Regions from separate parts of the Ruminococcus flavefaciens AE3010 genome, predicted to be linked through region 2. Evidence: a T-box and tRNA genes for the amino acid it is inferred to sense, from the RefSeq annotation. Region 2 holds a T-box; the other holds one or more tRNA genes.
The links. The T-box of region 2 lies ahead of N774_RS0115080 (valine--tRNA ligase). A T-box ahead of a tRNA ligase gene usually reads a tRNA of that ligase, here a tRNA-Val.
Positions count from the first base shown of each region.

Region 1: it has a tRNA-Val gene. The T-box ahead of N774_RS0115080 (valine--tRNA ligase) is inferred to sense a tRNA for this amino acid. The anticodon was not compared.

Region 1 covers NZ_JAGT01000001.1:587,998-597,904, forward strand. Annotated here, with positions in the region: gene clpP (ATP-dependent Clp endopeptidase proteolytic subunit ClpP) at 1-376, shown strand, start outside; gene clpX (ATP-dependent Clp protease ATP-binding subunit ClpX) at 387-1,673, shown strand; gene N774_RS19410 (hypothetical protein) at 1,713-1,859, opposite strand; gene N774_RS0102665 (ATP-dependent Clp protease ATP-binding subunit) at 2,027-4,363, shown strand; gene N774_RS0102670 (DMT family transporter) at 4,375-5,289, opposite strand; gene N774_RS0102675 (tRNA lysidine(34) synthetase) at 5,283-6,146, opposite strand; gene epsC (serine O-acetyltransferase EpsC) at 6,319-7,275, shown strand; tRNA gene N774_RS0102685 (tRNA-Val) at 7,410-7,485, shown strand; tRNA gene N774_RS0102690 (tRNA-Asp) at 7,493-7,569, shown strand; tRNA gene N774_RS0102695 (tRNA-Gly) at 7,574-7,649, shown strand; tRNA gene N774_RS0102700 (tRNA-Cys) at 7,655-7,725, shown strand; gene N774_RS0102705 (choice-of-anchor A family protein) at 7,929-9,512, shown strand; gene rsxC (electron transport complex subunit RsxC) at 9,722-9,907, shown strand, end outside.
Region 2 covers NZ_JAGT01000001.1:3,410,217-3,420,123, forward strand. Annotated here, with positions in the region: gene gdhA (NADP-specific glutamate dehydrogenase) at 1-1,209, shown strand, start outside; gene N774_RS0115055 (AAA family ATPase) at 1,472-2,095, shown strand; gene N774_RS0115060 (DUF421 domain-containing protein) at 2,167-2,883, shown strand; gene N774_RS0115065 (DUF4363 family protein) at 2,870-3,247, shown strand; gene N774_RS0115070 (hypothetical protein) at 3,320-3,835, opposite strand; gene prfB (peptide chain release factor 2) at 3,871-4,989, opposite strand; T-box leader at 5,269-5,508, shown strand; gene N774_RS0115080 (valine--tRNA ligase) at 5,704-8,325, shown strand; gene N774_RS0115085 (S1C family serine protease) at 8,665-9,907, opposite strand, start outside.

The DNA of each region.
Region 1 (9,907 bases), 2.8 Mb from region 2:
AACCGCAGGAATGGCTATATATGATACTATGAACTACATCAAGTGCGATGTTTCTACAATATGTATCGGTATGGCTGCTTCCATGGGAGCATTCCTGCTTTCTTCCGGTGCAAAGGGCAAGAGGATCGCTCTTCCCAACAGTGAGATAATGATCCACCAGCCTCTTATCGGCGGCGGTCTCGGCGGTCAGCAGACAGATATTATGATCCACGCTAAGAATCTCGAGCGTACAAGAGACAGACTGGAAGAAATAATCGCAAATAATACAGGCAAGACTGTGGAAGAGATACACACAGCTTGTGAGAGAGACAATTATATGACAGCTCAGGAAGCTCTTGAATTCGGGCTTATCGATAAGGTTATCACAAAAAGGTAGGGGTTTTTAAATGGCTGAAACGTTTAAATCGTGCAGCTTTTGCGGCAAAGGGGAAAACAGAGTTCGCAGTATGTTTTCGGCAGGTTCATCTAATATTTGTGATGAATGCGTAACTTACTGCTATGAAATGCTCTATGGTTCTGGTGTAGCTAAAGCGCACAGAAAAGCATCAAAAACAGAAAATGATAATGATGTTTCTGCAATGAAACTCATGAAGCCTATGGAGATAAAGGCTTTTCTTGATGAATATGTGATCGGACAGGATGATGCGAAAATATCGCTTTCTGTTGCAGTTTACAATCATTACAAGCGCATAATGAGTCAGGAAAACGACAAGGACCTTTCCGACAAGGACGGTGTTGAGCTCCAGAAGAGCAATGTACTTCTTCTCGGTCCTACAGGCGTCGGCAAGACCTTTCTTGCCCAGACTCTTGCAAAGCTTCTTAATGTTCCTTTTGCTATTGCCGATGCAACTACTATAACCGAAGCGGGATATGTCGGTGATGACGTTGAAAACGTTCTTCTCAGATTGATCCAGGCAGCAGACTTTGATATCAAATCAGCAGAGCGCGGAATCATTTACATTGACGAGATAGATAAGATAGCCAGAAAGTCCGAAAACACGTCACTTACACGTGATGTAAGCGGTGAGGGCGTTCAGCAGGCTCTTCTCAAGATCATTGAGGGAACTGTTTCAAATGTTCCTCCTCAGGGCGGCAGAAAGCACCCTAATCAGGAGGTTATCCAGATAAACACAAAGAATATCCTGTTTATCTGCGGCGGAGCTTTTGACGGACTTGAAAAGCAGATACAGAAGCGTATAGGAAAAGCTCCTATCGGCTTCGGCGGAGATATCAATACTCACAATGTTGAGACTGAAAACATCTTCAAAAAAGTCGTTCCGAAGGACCTTGTAAAATTCGGTATGGTTCCTGAGTTTGTAGGAAGACTGCCTGTTATATCTGTTCTTGAAGAGCTTGATGAGGCATCACTGGTAAGAATACTTACTGAGCCTAAGAACGCTCTTATCAAGCAGTATAAGAAGCTTTTCAGATATGATGATATCGAGCTTGAGATAGACGATGAAGCTCTCATTGAGATCGCTAAGAAAGCTATTGCTCAGAAGACAGGTGCAAGAGGACTTCGCTCCATACTTGAATCTATCCTTATGAAAACTATGTTTACCGTTCCGTCTGACGGAAGCATTGCTAAGGTAACTGTTACAGCTGATTGTGTTATCAATGAAACACAGCCTTTGCTTATCAACAGAAGAAACAAGCTTTTAAAAGCTGAATAAACGAAAGGGACTGCATGTGCAGTCCCTTTTTTGCTTGATTTAACAGCCGCAGCCACAGCCGTTATTGCTGCCGCAGTCACCACAGCCGCAGCCATTATTGCCACAGCCCGAAAAGAGGATGATAACGAGAAGTACTAAGAGAATGATACACCAGCAGTTGTTTCCGCCAAAACATGAATTGCACATAATAAAAAGCTCCTTGAATAATGTATTTAAAGCGTTTTCTTCGCTTTATAGTACATAGTATGCCATAGCAAAAAAAGTGTTACAGTTTTTATTGCAGACGCTGTTTCGACAGTTATCGCGCTGATATAATGGCATAATATATATAGAACATTATAAAGGAGCAAGCCATGATAAATAACGAAAAATTCACAAGAAAAGCCATACTCATAATCGAAGGCGCCATTGATCACGCCTCTGAGCTGGGACATACCTATGTAGGCAGCGAGCATATCCTCCTATCTATTCTTGATGATGAAGGCTCGGAAGCGGCCAAAATGCTTTTTGCAAGTGGAATATGCTATTCAGACGCTGAAAAAGAGATAATCGATATGGTAGGGCGGGGAACGCCTTCTATTCTAAATCAGCGTTTTTTCACAACAGCTACCAAGCGTATCCTTGAAGTAGCATATTCAGCGGCAGCAGACGCAGGAGCACAGAAAGCCGCTCCCGAGCATATTCTTGCTGCTTTGATAAAGGAATCATCATGCAGTGCCTGCACGGTGCTAAAGCATATAAGCGCAGATATACCTTATTTATGCGACAGGCTCAGAAATATAACGAATGAGGAGATGAACATAAAGCTCTACGAATCATTGAAGCCAAAACCCTCGCAGCTTCCTAATCTTTTCAGATTTGGAAGGAATATTACAGATATTACAGTCATTAACCAGAATGATCCGCTTATCGGACGAAAAAACGAAGTTGAACGTATCTTACAGATACTTTCACGCAGGACTAAAAACAATCCCTGTCTAATTGGAGAAGCAGGCGTAGGAAAGACCGCAATAGTTGAGGGCGTTGCGGCAATGTTTATAAGGAATCTCGTCCCTGATAATCTGAAAAACAAGTTTATTTTTTCACTTAATCTGACTTCGATGCTTTCGGGAGCAAAATATCGCGGAGACTTTGAGGAACGTGTGAAATCATGTATTGAAGAAGCCGCAGAAGCTAAGAATATTATTCTATTTATAGACGAAATTCACACCATTGTAGGTGCAGGAGCCGCCGAAGGTGCCATAGATGCTGCAAATATTATGAAGCCTCAGCTGGCAAGGGGACAGCTTCAGCTCATAGGTGCTACCACATTTGACGAATACAGAAAGACGATCGAAAAAGACGCCGCACTTGAACGCCGTTTTCAGGCAGTAAAGGTAAACGAACCGAATAATCACAGCTGTATAGAGATACTAAAAGGTCTCCGTAAAAAGTATGAATCCTTCCACGATATAAAGATAAGCGACGAAATAATTGATCTGTCGGTAGAGCTTTCAAAGCGCTATATTACAGACAGATTCTTGCCTGACAAAGCCATTGATATACTTGATGAAGCATGCGCATTGGCAAAAATAAAAAACAGCTGCAAAAAGCTCACAAAAGATACCGACTTTATTGATATGGACGGGGTCAGGCTTTCAAGGCTGAATGAAGTTGTTGAAGCTAATAAAAAACTCCATGTTACCGAAGATGATCTTAATACTGTAATTTCACTGAAAACAGGTATTCCCACAAGCAAAATAACATCACAGGAATCACAGAAACTCGAAAAACTGAAAGATGTCCTTTCCGAACGAATCATAGGTCATGAACGCGCAGTGAAAAAGGTCACAAACGCAATATATCGTGCAAAAGCGGGACTGCGTGACACTAACAGACCAATTGCTTCTCTCTTATTCGCGGGTCCTACGGGAGTGGGAAAAACCGAAATGTCAAAAGCGATTGCCGAATGTCTTTTTGACAGTGAAAACAATCTCATTCGGGTTGACATGTCAGAGTATATGGAGAAACATTCAGTCTCAAAGATAATCGGAGCCCCTCCCGGCTATGCAGGATACGACAGCAGCGATAATAATCTGTGTGAAAAAATCAGACGTACTCCCTATTCACTTGTATTATTCGATGAAGTTGAAAAAGCCGAGAAAGATGTCCTGAATATTCTTCTTCAAATACTTGATTACGGCATGCTGACAGATTCACTTATGAGAAAGGTGAGTTTCAGAAACTGCATAATTATTATGACCTCCAACATCGGTGCAGAAGAAATGATAGGCAAAAGCTCCCTTGGCTTTGCAGAAGACTGTCAGGAAAGACTTGAGGATAAGGCACTGGAAGCTGTAAAAAGGTATTTTTCAGCTGAATTGCTGAACAGACTTGACGAGATCGTTGTATTTGAAAGCTTTGAAAAAAACGACCTGTTGAAGCTGAGCAGACTTGCTCTTGATGATCTGCGAAAGCGCTCACATTCAATAGGGATAGAGATAGAGTTTACCGACAAAGTCATTGAATCCTTGGCAGCAGTAAAAGGAACTTCCAGATACGGAGCACGTCAAATAAAGCGTAAAGCTGTCGAGCTTGTGGAAAATAAGCTTGCAAATATGATAATCAACTCCGAAATAGCAAAAGGGGACAGCTTGAAGCTTGACATAGAAAACGAAAGGCTGCTTATTACAAAGAATGTTACAGTATAAAAGGGCAATACTCATGTATTGCCCTTTTTATTGAGAGATATTTGTTTTTTTGAGCCGATATCAAGCTGTGAAAGTACAACAGCAGCGAATACAAGCGAACAGCCTGCAAATTCTTTTAAGTTCATGTGTTCGTTAAGTATTATCCAGCCTGCTAATGCTGCGAATACAGATTCAAGGCTCATTATAAGCGTTGCAGCAGCAGGCTCAGTATATTTTTGACCTATTATCTGCAATGTATAAGCAACGCCACAGGACATTATTCCTGTATACAAAATAGTGTATTTAGCATCGAAAACGCTTTTTAAAGCCGGCTCTTCAAAGATAAACATACAGATCAGCATAATTGTCCCCGCGGTAAAGAACTGTATACAAGACATCTTTACAGGATCTGCACCATTTGAATTGAAATGATCTATAAATATAATATGTACCGAATAAAAAAATGCACATATTAATACAAAGAGATCGCCCTTGGAAAGCACGAAGCCTTCTTCAATGCAAAGCAGGTAAAAGCCGAGAACTGCGATACAAACACATATCCATATCATTATATTCGGTCTACGTCCTGTTACTATACCGATTATCGGGACAATAACAACATAAAGCGCCGTTATAAAGCCCGCTTTACCCGCAGAAGTAAAGGCAATTCCGTACTGCTGAAATGAGCTTGCCGCAAAAAGCACAAGTCCGCAGCAGATACCTCCTAACAAACTTATTTTGCTGCTGTATGCTTTAGCACTTTTGTGTCCTTTTCTTCCGAATAAATATACTATAGGCATCAAAATAACACCGCCGAGAAGAGTTCGTACAGCGTTATACGTAAACGGCTCCACATAATCCATGCCCTTGCTTTGAGCCACAAAAGCAGTACCCCATATCAAAGCTGCAAGCAGGAGCATAAAACTGCCGCGAAAAGTTTTCAGCATTGCTTTGGCTCCGTTTCGTTATTTTGGAAGTTGTTAGTGCCTTTAATGCTCAGCCCCTTATCAAAATCGTCGAGGAAATGATGTGTCTCGCTGCCGCGATGATATGATATAAGTGTCTGTAGATTCACATTTTCCACGCTACGAAATATATTCATATCAACAGCAGGATTTGTCAGCCTTAACTGATGCAAAAGTGATTTTATCTCTGCACGCTTTGAACTGCCCTCGCTTTTTGTGATGCGGCAGGCACACTGTATGAATTCAAGCTTATTGTATTCGCACCAGCGAATAATATCATTTTCGCGTACAAGATACAGCGGCCGTATGAGCTGAACCCCCTCATAGTTTTCGCTGTGAAGCTTTGGCATCATGGTCTGCACCTGTGAACCATACAGCATACCCATGAGGATAGTTTCGATTACGTCATCAAAATGATGTCCCAGAGCAATCTTGTTGCAGCCAAGCTCCTGAGCAGTTTTATAAAGCCAGCCTCTGCGAAGCCTTGCACATAAAAAGCAGGGGTGCTTTTCAGCTTTTTCCGTTGATTCAAATATCCTCGTATTCTTTATATTGACAGGTATCCCGAGCAGATCAGCATTTTCTATGATCTTCTGCCTGTTTTCATCGGCATAACCGGGATCCATAACTATATATTCAACATCAAAATCAATATTCCCGTATTTCTGAAGTCTCTGCATACACTTTGCCATTAGCATGGAGTCCTTGCCGCCTGAAATGCATACAGCTATCCTGTCATTATTTTCGATAAGTCTGTACTCCTCGATGCCCCTGCGGAATTTTGACCATATGCTTTTGCTGAATTCTCCTGTTATGGAGCTGTCTATGCTGCTGTTCATGATATCCCTCGCTTAATTTTATTCATATTATACTATAACGCTAATTTTTGATAAAGTCAAGTAAAAATACGCATATAATGCCTATTGACTATATAAGTAAAATGATGTATAATAATAAAAAGTATAAAATGAACAGAGTTGTACATATAATTAAGCGTATGAGGTGACGAGAATGCATAAGCTCGAAGATAATATTAATTCGCTTACCCAAAAAATTCTTATGGATTATAACGGTAACAGGACTATTGATGAAGTAAAGACCTTTGATCACCCCGACAACGATGATATTGTTGGTATAATAGAATCACTGAGACGAATCGTTTTCCCCGGATATTTCCGCAATAAAAGCTATCGCGTCTACACTGTGCGCAATAATATCACCATGATACTTGAAGATGTAATTTTTAAGCTTATCCGTCAGATTTCCATTGTACTTCGCTATGATAAAAAATATGTTGATCTTGATGAAAATGAAATAAACGAGAATGCTGAAAGGATCACCTTTGAATTTCTTGACAGGCTTCCAAAAATAAGAAGCTATATCGAAACTGATGTTCAGGCTGCATATGACGGCGACCCTGCTGCATATAATAAAGATGAGATAATCTATTCTTATCCCGGTTTATATGCTATACTGGTCAACAGACTGGCTCATGAACTGTTTCTGCTGGGTGTGCCGCTTATCCCACGTGTAATGACTGAGCATGCTCACAGCAAAACAGGTATAGACATACACCCCGGAGCTACCATAGGCAAATATTTCTTTATCGACCACGGTACAGGAATAGTTATAGGTGAAACAACAGAAATAGGGGATAACGTAAAAGTATATCAGGGAGTTACTCTTGGTGCGCTTTCAACAAGAGGCGGACAGTCCCTTCGTAACAAAAAGCGTCATCCTACAATTGAGGATAACGTCACTATCTATTCGGGAGCTTCAATACTCGGCGGAGAAACTGTTGTAGGCAAGAATGCTGTAATTGGCGGTAACGCATTTATCACTCGTTCCATACCTGCAGGCGCAAAGGTAAGCATAAAAAATCAGGAGCTCAGATATAATTTTGACTCACAGATACCTGTACAGAAAGCAGAAGTGGATCCCGACGAGACATGGTTTTACATAATATGAGACGATATAAGGCGTAATACTAAGCACAAAAAATTTTTTTGAAAAAATTCCAAAAAAAGCTTGACAAACAAAAGTATTCGTGATATAATATTAAAGTCGTCGGAACTGATTAACCGATGAACGGAAGAAAAAGTGGGGGTTTAGCTCAGCTGGGAGAGCATCTGCCTTACAAGCAGAGGGTCACAGGTTCGAGCCCTGTAGTCCCCACCAATTCTTTGGCCTCGTAGTTCAGTTGGTTAGAACGCCTGCCTGTCACGCAGGAGGTCGACAGTTCGAATCTGTTCGGGGTCGCCATTATGCGGATTTAGCTCATCTGGTAGAGCGCCACCTTGCCAAGGTGGAGGTAGCGAGTTCGAGCCTCGTAATCCGCTCCAAAGACGGCGCTATAGCCAAGTGGTAAGGCGTGGGTCTGCAACACCCTGATCCCCAGTTCAAATCTGGGTGGCGCCTCTCGAAGCATCTGCAACAGCAGGTGCTTTTTATTTTTGGGTCATATTCTCCGACTTCTTCTTAAACGAAGGAGTCTTTTTATTTTTATGACAAAAATGTTAATAGCATTTTATCACTTTATATAATGTTTGTTGAAAATGTTTATTGAATTTCTTGTTGAATTATGGTATAATTATACAAAATATATAAAAGGGGATATGCTTATGTTTAAAAATAATTTTAAGCGCTTTCTGAGTATTATCACGTCCGTGTGTATTATGGGAGCTGTCCCGATAATTACTCACAGCATCGAGCCTGATGATCAAGGAATGCAGCAGGTCACCGATCAGAACAAGGAAACGCTTCTTGGCATTAGTGATACAAATGAGTATTTTCTTGGAGCAGCTTCACAGTTCTCGGTGTTCCTGCATGATGATTTTGCCGCACGTGGCTCCGACTGTGAGGGCAGACTTGCGGCAGGCGGAAACGCAAATATTGGTGATATTGCATCGTATTCCGTCGGTGCTAAGCTTGATAAAGGAACAAAAGCTGCTAAAGTCGTTATAGGCGGTGATACGCTCCGTAATTTCCAGCCTGACGACAAAAACTTCGTTATGGGCAGCGAGGGGACAATAAGTCAGGAAATAACAGACCATATGAATGCAGGGCACTGCGAGGTGTATGTCGGTGAGCTCATTGATTTCGATATAGAGTTTGAGCTTCTCAATCAGCGAAGCAAGTATCTTTCAGAGCTGACTCCAAATGCTCATCTCGGAATTGCCAAGGATTATGACAAAGGCTGGACTTTCACAGGAACAGATAAAAATCTGAATGTTATAAATCTCGATGAAGAACAAGCTAAGATCTTCAATTCGGGATATTTACAGATCGACGTTTATATCCCCGAGGGCTCTTATCTTGTAATAAATGTTCCGGGAGACGATGTAAAGCTTCCGCTGACTAATATGAAGCTCTATGGCGACGACGGAGAATTAATGCAGGACAAGGGCGAAAACATGCCTGTCCTTTACAACCTGAAGGACGCCACAAAGTTCAAATATCTTGGTTCTATACAAGGTTCGACGCTTGCTCCCAATGCAGACGGTACAGGAGATGAGGGTGGACACGTTGCAGGTGCAACAATAGCCAAATCCTTTGATGGAGGTATACAGTTCGGTTATTCTTCATTCAATCCCAAAATGCTTGTTGAGGAAGAGGTAACAACAACTACTGCCACACCGACCACCACAACAACTACCACGACTACCACCACAACAACTACCACGACTACCACCACAACAACTACCACGACTACCACCACAACAACTACCACGGCTACCACCACAACAACTACCACGGCTACCACCACAACAACTACCACAACTACCACAACTACCACATCTACCACAACTACCACATCTACCACAACTACCACATCTACCACAGCTACTACAACTACCACAGCTACTACAACTACCACAACTACCACATCTACCACAACTACTACGACCACCACGACTACTACGACCACCACAACTACTACAACCACCACGACTACTACAACTACCACGACTACTACAACTACCACGACTACTACAACTACCACGACTACAGCTACAACATCACTGGATGTTACAGACGCTTCCAAAACTACTACTACAACAGTAGCGACTACATCGAAAATAGCCACTGCTACTAAAAAGACAGATTCTCCCAAAACAGGCAGCAAGCCAATATATGCTGTATTGACAGCATTCGGAGTTTCGTCAGCTGCATTCTTGATTTCACTTAAAAAGAGAGAAAAATAATTAGTTAAAAAGACACCTTCGGGTGTCTTTTATTTATTGCCTGCATTTTCTAAATTTAAATATAGATTTTTTTTTGCAAAAACCTCTTGAATATTATGTGAATTTCATATATAATATTAATGTATGGGCTTTTTTGCCCTGAATCATAACGTCAGCTTATTTTGAAAAAAATATGGCTCATATTCAGCCATTATATCAAGGAGAATTTTATGAAAAAACTTAACGGTATTAAGCTGAAACACCGTAAAAATACGGAAAACAGCTCTACTGTAGATTTTCCTGTTCCTGAAAAAGTTACTATTCCCATGTCAATGACTATGGGAGCTCCATGTCAGCCGCTTGTAAAGGTCGGAGACACAGTTGCTGTCGGACAGAAAATAGGCGATACCGATGCG
Region 2 (9,907 bases):
AGAATCGTTGAGCCTGAGAGACAGATCATGTTCCGTGTTCCTTGGGTTGACGACAACGGCAAGGTACAGGTAAACAGAGGCTTCAGAATCCAGTTCAACTCTGCTATCGGACCTTACAAGGGCGGTATCAGACTTCACCCATCAGTATATCTCGGAATCATCAAGTTCCTCGGTTTCGAGCAGGTATTCAAGAACAGCCTTACAACACTGCCTATGGGCGGCGGTAAGGGCGGTTCCGACTTCGACCCCAAGGGCAAGAGCGACGGAGAGATCATGCGTTTCTGCCAGAGCTTCATGACAGAGCTCTGCAAGCACATCGGCGCTGACTGCGACGTTCCTGCAGGTGATATCGGAACAGGCGCAAGAGAGATCGGCTTCATGTTCGGTCAGTACAAGAGGATCCGCAACGAGTTCGTTGGCGTTCTCACAGGTAAGGGCCTTACATACGGCGGTTCACTCGCAAGAACAGAGGCAACAGGCTACGGTCTCTGCTACTTCACAAACGAGATGCTCGCTGCTAACGGCAAGAGCTTCAAGGGTCAGACAGTTGTTATCTCAGGTTCAGGTAACGTTGCTATCTACGCTACAGAGAAGGCTACTCAGTACGGCGCTAAGGTAGTTACAGTTTCAGACTCTAACGGTTATATCTACGATCCCGACGGAATCGATCTTGATCTCGTTAAGCAGATCAAGGAGGTTGAGCGCGGACGTATCAAGGAATATGTTGGCAGATCTTCACACAAGAATGCTGAGTATCACGAGGGCAGCGTTTGGACACTCAAGTGCAACGCAGGTGATATCAAGCTTGACATCGCACTTCCTTGCGCTACACAGAACGAGATCAACGGTGACGGTGCTAAGGCTATCGTTGCTAACGGCGGTTACGCTGTAGCTGAAGGCGCTAACATGCCTTCAACTCCTGAGGCTATCGAGACATACCTTTCAAACGGCGTTCTCTATGGTCCTGCTAAGGCTGCAAACGCAGGCGGTGTTGCTACATCAGGTCTCGAAATGAGCCAGAACAGCGAGAGACTCAGCTGGACATTTGAAGAGGTTGACGAGAAGCTCCACGGCATCATGAAGTCTATCTTCAAGGCTTGCGATGAGGCTGCTAAGGAGTACGGCATGGCTGGCAACTACATGGCAGGCGCTAACATTGCAGGCTTCCTCAAGGTTGCTGAGGCTATGAAGGCTCAGGGCTGCGTTTGATCTCAGACTGACACAGTTCAAACAGTAAAGTAATACGATCTCCCGTTGACTTATCAGCGGGAGATTTTTTTATTGCCCTGCCGGATTTGTATAATATAATGCACAAATCAGGCTGAGTCAAATTGTTGAAAACATAGAAATATCGTTTTTAGACAATTGTTATTCCGCTATTGCTTGAAATATGTGCAAAATGTGATATAATATTATTGTGCTTGTTTTATCAAAGTTTAAATAATATTTTATGTATTTGGAGGAAACACCGATGAAAAAAACTATCATAACAATTGAACGACAATACGGAAGCGGCGGAAGCGTCATCGGTAATCTTGTTGCTGAAAAGCTTGGTATCAACTGCTATAATCGTCAGATACTGAAAATGACAGCCGAGAGATGCGGTATTGCCATGAAAAATCTTGAAAGCGCCGAGGAAAACGTTCCTACCAGCTTCCTTTATTCGCTGCTGCTTTCGGCTAATCCCGCAAGAACTATGGAGGAGAATCTCCCTCTCTCAGATAAGGTCTTCATCATGGAGAGCCGTATCATAAATGAGATAGCAGACAGTGAAAAGAGCTTCGTGCTTGTTGGCAGATGCGGCAACTATATCTTAGAGGACAAGGGCTGCTTCAGCGTCTATATCTATGCGGACCACGATTACCGCATCAAGCGAGCCATAAAGGAATACGGCGTTGAAGAAAACAAGGCTGAGTCTGTACTGAAAAAGGCAGATAAGCGCCGCGAGACTTTTTATAATGTGAATACAGGAAAGGGCTGGCAGGACAAGGAACAGTATTCCCTTTGCCTTAACAGTGCCGAGCTTGGGGATGAGCTCTGCGCGGATATCATAGTCAAGGCTTATCAGGAGTACAACAGCCGTTTTGCGGACTGACCAATGCTATTGATGAAATAATGTATATAAATGCTCCTTTGCGGCACAATAGCTGCAAAGGAGCTGTTTTTATGTGTGTTATACTTATACGTTCCATTATACTCTACGTTCTGGTCATATTTGCCGTGAGACTTATGGGCAAGCGGCAGCTCGGAGAGCTCCAGCCCTCTGAGCTTGTCATAACCATACTTGTCTCAAATATCGCCACTCTGCCGATCGAGGACGTGAATATCCCCGTAATAGTGGGTGTCACGCCCATACTTGCGCTGGTCTGCTTTGAGGTCATGGTGTCGTGGATAAATCTGCGCTTTCCAAAGCTCAGGCGGCTCATATCGGGAAGTCCCAAGATAATCATACGAAACGGCTGTATAGAGCGTGATATTATGCGGGAGCTGCGCTTCTCGGTGGACGACCTGCTCATGGCGCTGAGAGGACAGGAGATATTTGACCTGAGCGAGGTGCAGTGCGCTATAGTGGAGACCACGGGCAGCGTTTCCGTAATGAAGAAGCAGCTGCTGGATAATCCCACAAGGCGCGATTTGAAGCTCTCGGCGGAGTGCAGCGACCCGCCCGTGCTTATAATATCCGACGGCAGGTTCATTCCGCAGGCTATGGAGTCCTTGAAGCTCAGCAGGAGCTGTGTGGAGACAGTGCTGAAAGGCTGCGGTATTGCGGCAGATGACGTGTTCATTATGACTGCCGACAGCAGCGGGAGCTGCTATATAGCCGATAAGCAGGGAACACCGCCGAAAATACTGACTATAGGTGATAAAAATGACAAGAGTTAAGATAAGCGCAGCCATTCTGCTGCTGCTTATAGGGATAAGCATATTTTCAAGCTTTTGGGTGAACCGCCGCTGTAACGCCATGCTTTCAGAGGTAGACCTGATACATGAGCTTGCGGAAATGGGCGATACCGAGAGCGTTACCCATATGGCTCGGGAGCTTAACGCTGACTGGGAGAGCTTCCGTGAGGGAGCCTCCGTGCTGCTGAAATACGACAGGCTCATTGAGATAGACCGCCTGTGCTCGCGGATAGTTCACCTTGCGGAGAACGAGGAGGACGAAATGGCGGCGGAGCTTGCAGAGCTCCGCGATATGCTTGAAATGCTGAAAAGCGGCGAAACGCCGCTTCTTACAAGTGTGTTCTGAGTTGAGAGTTGTGGTGTCGTCTGCAGTGACAATAAAAAGGGACAGAACGCAGTGTATCTGTCCCTTAAATATTTATACCGATAAAATACAGAATCCATATGGACTCTCTTTGTAGTCAAGAGTGGCGGTCTGGTCGATACTATGTGTTTTGTGGGAGGCAGGAGCGTAGCCGTTTTCGCTCAGGTATGTGCAGGTGCCTGTGCAGGTCACCACATTCTTTGATGTAAGAACATTGAAGTTCAGGTCAAAATCGGCGCAGTTCCAGCAATTCGCCTGATAGACATAGAAACGTACTTCTGTATCTTCGTATTGGAGCGTGTAGTTGTATCCGCCGTACTTGCCTGCGCGGCTTTTTATACTGTTCCCTTTCACACGAACATGTTCGGATTCCTGACTGTGTTCGCAGATGATCTCACAGTCTGAGAGGGGCACGTCCCTGCCGTCTATAATAAGCGTTATGTTTCCCTTTATACGGCTGAACGGATAGACGTAGCCATAGAAGACCGATGGCAGAAAGAAATATGTGGAGCAGGCCAAAGCGACTGCGATGACTGCAATAACGGAAAAGACCTTCAGAAACTTTTTCATATATATCCCCTAAAAGTATCAGCAAAGCCGTCAGCTTACTTTTCCAGTGTTCCGTGTGAGAGCGACTTCAGGTATGCATTTATGAAGCCGTCTATGTCACCGTCCATAACAGCCTGTATATTGCCGTTTTCAAAGCCTGTACGTGTGTCCTTAACGAGAGTATAGGGCATGAATACATAAGAACGTATCTGTGAGCCCCATGCGATCTGGTTCTGAACGCCCTTGATATCCTCGATCTTTTCAAGGTGCTCGCGCTCCTTGATCTCAATGAGCTTTGAACGGAGCATCTTCATGGCGTAGTCCTTGTTCTGGTACTGGCTTCGCTGAGTCTGACAGGAAACAACGATACCTGTGGGCTTATGGATAAGACGTACAGCGGAGCTGGTCTTGTTTACCTTCTGACCGCCTGCACCGCTTGAACGGTAAACTTCCATTTCGATGTCCTCGGGACGGATATCAACTTCGATAGAGTCGTCAAGTTCGGGCATAACTTCAAGAGCTGCAAATGATGTGTGTCTGCGTCCCTGTGCGTCAAATGGAGATACGCGGACAAGTCTGTGAACGCCTGACTCGGACTTCATATAGCCGTATGCGTTTTCGCCCTCAATGAGGATAGAAGCGGACTTCATGCCTGCTTCATCGCCGTCAAGGTAGTCAAGGAGCTCCACCTTGAACTCGTGGCGCTCAGCCCAGCGGTTGTACATACGGTAGAGCATCTCTGCCCAGTCCTGAGCCTCTGTGCCGCCTGCACCTGCGTGGAATGTGAGGATAGCGTTTGAGTTGTCGTACTCGCCTGTAAGGAGAGTAGCCAGCTTTTCGTCCTCAAGCTTGGTCTTGAAAGCGTCGGACTCCTTTTTTATCTCCTCGATGTCGCTCTCGTCGTCAGCCTCGATAGAGAGCTCGATAAGAGTGATGATATCCTCGAGGTTTGCATTGAGCTTGTTGTAGTGTTCGATCTTTCTTTCAAGAGCCTTCTGCTCTTTCAGGACCTTCTGTGAGTTTTCAAGGTCGTCCCAGAAGCCCTCCTTTGCAGTTTCCTCGCCAAGCTCCTCAACGCGCTTTTTGGCGTTTTCTATATTCAGAACGTCTGCAAGCTCCGCCATTTCCTTGCGGTAGCCTGTCATTTCGACTCTGAGTTCGTCAAGTATTATCATAGTTTCAAATCCTTTCAAACATAGATACATACATTATATCATAGTTTGGGACGAAACGCAAGGGGAAATTCGATTTTTTTTACGGGCATTTTTAAGCCTTTAGCAGTTAAGAACTAAGAGCTAAGAACTAAGTAGGGGCGGATCTATCCGCCCGCGCTGATCTCATTGTGGCTTGCGGGCTGCCAAAGGCAGCCCCTACAAGCTAACGGCTAAAGGCTCATGGCTAAAGGTTTTTGGGGGCTTGACAAATGCGGATTTATCATGTATAATAATAAAGTATCAAAGGCGATGATGAAGAGGAGTACTCAGGATCCCCGATTTTCAGAGAGCTGCCGCACGGTGAAAGGCAGTATGACGGACCTGCGGAAGTAGCTTCGGAGCTTCGCGTGCCAACGGCTTAGGCTCAGTAGTATGCGGCGTGTTCCTCACGTTACAGGGGAGGAGGTTTTGTGACCTCGCAGAGTGCGGGAGAAAGCTCCCGAATTCAGGTGGTAACACGGACATTAGTTCGCCCTGAGCCGAATAGACGGCTTTGGCGGACTTTTTTATTTATTGTAAGTTGAGAGTTCAGAGTTGAGAATTGAGAGTTATGGTACCGTCAAAGACGGAGTATTTAAATAGATCTGCGTAAGCAGATACAATAACTTTCAACTCTCCACTTTCAACTCTCAACTCATGATCGAAAAAATGATTTCTAAAGGAGAATTGATCACGATGGCAAAGGAACTTGCAAAGGCTTACGATCCAAAGGACTTCGAGGACCGTATCTATGCCGCATGGAACGACAAGGGCTGCTTCCGTGCAGAGGCTGACCCGAAGAAAACGCCCTACACTATAGTTATCCCACCTCCGAACATCACAGGACAGCTCCACATGGGACACGCCCTCGATGAGACATTACAGGATATCCTTATCCGCTGGAAGCGTATGAGCGGCTACAGCGCACTGTGGCTCCCGGGTACAGACCACGCAGCTATCGCAACTGAGGCTAAGATAGTTGAGGCTATGCGCAAGGAAGGCGTTACCAAGGAAGACCTGGGCAGAGAGGGCTTCATGAAGCGTGCATGGGAGTGGAAAAAGCAGTACGGCGGACGTATCGTTGAGCAGCTGAAAAAGCTGGGCTCTTCCTGCGACTGGTCACGCGAGCGCTTTACTATGGACGAGGGCTGCTCAAAGGCTGTAAAGGAAGTATTTATAAAGTACTACGAAAAAGGCCTTATCTACAGAGGCGAGCGTATAATCAACTGGTGCCCCAAGTGCCGCACCTCACTTTCAGACGCTGAGGTAACTTATGAGGATCAGGCAGGTCATTTCTGGCACCTTCGCTATAAGATAAAGGACAGTGACGGCTATCTTGAGCTTGCTACCACACGTCCAGAGACACTTCTCGGCGATACAGCTGTTGCAGTAAATCCAAAGGACGAGCGCTACACAGACCTTGTTGGCAAGACAGTAATACTTCCGCTCGTTCACAGAGAGATACCGATAGTTGCTGACGATTACGTTGAAATGGACTTCGGTACAGGCGTAGTTAAGATCACTCCTGCGCACGACCCTAACGACTTCGAGGTAGGTCTCCGCCATAATCTTCCCGTTATCAATGTAATGAACGACGACGCCACTATCGTTGACGATTACCCTGCATACGCAGGCATGGACCGCTACGAGGCTCGCAAGAAGATAGTTGAAGACCTTGAAGCTGAGGGCGCTCTCGTTAAGATAGAGGACTACAGCCATAACGTAGGTACCTGCTACCGCTGCGGCACTACAGTTGAGCCAAAGGTATCAACACAGTGGTTCGTTAAGATGAAGCCCCTTGCAGAGCCTGCAATTGCTGCTGTTAAGAACGGCGATACAAAGTTCGTACCCGAGCGTTTCGACAAGATATACTTCCACTGGCTTGAAAACATCAAGGACTGGTGCATCTCCCGTCAGATCTGGTGGGGACATCAGATACCTGCATTCTACTGCGACGCCTGCGGCGAAATGGTGGTAACCAAGGAGAGCAGCGCAGTTTGTCCTAAGTGCGGCAAGCCCATGAGACAGGACCCCGATACTCTCGATACATGGTTCAGCTCTGCACTCTGGCCTTTCTCAACACTGGGCTGGCCTGAGAACACAGAGGACTTAAAGTACTTCTACCCCACAAATACCCTTGTAACAGGCTATGATATCATCTTCTTCTGGGTAATCAGAATGATGTTCAGCGGTCTGGAGAACATGGGCAAGGTACCTTTCGATACAGTTCTTATCCACGGACTTGTACGTGACGCACAGGGACGCAAGATGTCCAAGTCTCTGGGCAACGGCATCGACCCCCTTGAAGTCATCAACGAGTACGGCGCTGACGCTCTCCGCTTCATGCTTGCTACAGGTAACTCACCCGGAAACGATATGCGTTATATCGACGACAAGGTAAAGGCTGCCCGTAACTTCGCAAACAAGCTCTGGAACGCTTCACGTTTCATCATGATGAATCTCCCCGAGGGCTTTGAGTTCAAAGGACTTCCCACAGAGCTTGAATTAGAGGACAAGTGGCTGGTAAACAAGTTCAATCAGCTTGCTAAGGAAGTTGGCGAGAATCTGGACAAGTACGAGCTTGGCGTTGCTTCACAGAAGATATACGACTTTATCTGGGACGTATTCTGCGACTGGTATATCGAGCTCACAAAGCCCCGTATACAGGCAGGCGGCGAAACAATGGCAAAGGCTCAGGCAGTTCTTGTATGGGCTATGCAGGGCATGCTGAAGCTCCTCCACCCATTCATGCCGTTCATCACTGAGGAGATATGGCAGGTACTCAATAACGAGAAGTCCATGATCATCCTTGAGACTTATCCCACATACGACGCTTCTATCGACTTCACAGCCGAGGAGAAGGCATTCGAGAAGATAATCTCAGCTATCAAGGCTGTAAGAAATACACGTACAGAAATGAACGTACCTCCGTCGGTAAAGGCTAAGCTCTTTATCGAGACAGCCGACAAGGAGCTCTTCAATTCCTGCGCAGTATTCTTTGAGAAGCTTGCTTCCGCTTCCGCAGTTGAGACAGGGGACAAGTTCGATATCCCCGATTCTGCCAATGCAGTTACAGATTCCGCACGTATCTTCATTCCTATGGACGAGCTTGTTGACAAGGAAAAGGAGATAGCACGTCTCGAAAAGGAAAAAGCAAAGGTTCAGAAGGATATAGACTTCCTCAGCGGAAAGCTTAATAATCAGGGCTTTATCGCAAAGGCTCCAGCACAGCTCATAGATGCTGAAAAGGCAAAGCTTGCAAAGGCTGAGGAGAAAATGGCAAAAATAGAGCAGTCTATCGCAGCATTCAGAAAGTAATTTTAAGGGCGCACATTGTGCGCCCTCATTTTTTGTAGGGGACGGCGTCCTCGACGTCCCGCCAATTACGCAATAAATAAAATGAATACATTGTAGGGGCAGCGTTCCGCCGCCCGCAGGTAACGATGCAAATATGATGAATCCATGTGTAGGGACGCGCATTGCGCGTCCGCAAACACAAATGTCAATTACAACAGGGACGACCAATGGTCGTCCCTGCAATTCTATTTTCTACTCACTAATATGACAAAACAGCAAAGCTCCCCATATCGGGGAGCTTTTTGCCGTTATTATTTTATATGAAGGAGTAATGAAAGTGATTTTTGTTGTTGAGCTGGCTTATTCCTCGCCCTCAGACTCGTCGGACTTGTCAGCCTTGTCGTTCTTTTCGGCTTTTTCAGCCTTGTCTGCCTTGGACTTCTTAGCGGACTGCTTCTCGTCCTCTTCTTCCTTAGCGTCGTCCTGTTCGTCGATTTCTTCCTCAGCGTCGTCCTGTTCGTCGTTTTCTTCCTCAGCCTTGCTGTCCTTCTTAGGCTTGCTCTTTGTGGTCTCTTCTTCCTTTGACTGCTCCTCAACTACCTTTTCGTCGAGAGTTACCTTGACAGACTTTTCCTCTTCGTCTCTTACGAATGTGATCTCGATCTCATCGCCTGCAGAATGAGTATTCAGCTGTGCAACCAGTTCATCAGACGTGGTGACCTTCTTATCGTCTACCTTAACGATGATATCGCCCTTTCTGAGACCTGCCTTTTCAGCAGCACTGTCCTTGTTTACGGAATAGATGTAGATACCAACAGGCCAGTCGTACATCTTTGCTGTTGCCTCAGATACGTTCTGAGCGCTGATACCAAGCTGGGGCTTGCCTGTAACGTAGCCGTACTTCATAAGGTCGTCAATGATAGAAGCTGTCTCGTTTGAGGGGATAGCGAAGCCGATACCCTCAATGGAAGCTCCCGATGAAGAATAAGATGATGACATCTTTGAAGAGTTTATACCGATGACCTGACCGTATTTGTTGATAAGGGGACCGCCCGAGTTGCCTGAGTTGATAGCGGCATCGGTCTGGATAAGGTTCATAGCCTTGTTGTTGATGGTGATATTTCTGTTAAGACCCGAGATCATACCGCCTGTAACGGTGTCCATGAGCTCAAAGCCCAGAGGATTTCCGATAGCGATAACGGATTCGCCCAGTTTCAGCTCGTCGCTGTTGCCGAATTCGGCAGCTGTGAGACCTGTTTCGTCAATTTTGAGGACTGCAAGGTCGCAGTCTGTATCGTAGCCGATCACCTCAGCGTCATATGTCTTGTCGTTGTCAAGAACTACAGAAACGCTTGAAGCCTCGCCGCCGCCGTACTCGCTGTCGTAGATAACGTGAGCGTTTGTTACGATGTAGCCGTTGTCCGATATGATAACGCCTGTACCTGTGCCCTTGTATTCTCTGGTAACAGGCTCGCTGTTTCTGCCGCTGCCGCCGCCGAAGCCGTTTCCGAAACCAAAGCCGAAGTCAAAGAAGTCCTCGAAGTCGCTGAAATCATTGCCGATAGTCTGCTCAGTGGTAAATGAGGACTCGATCCCGACTACA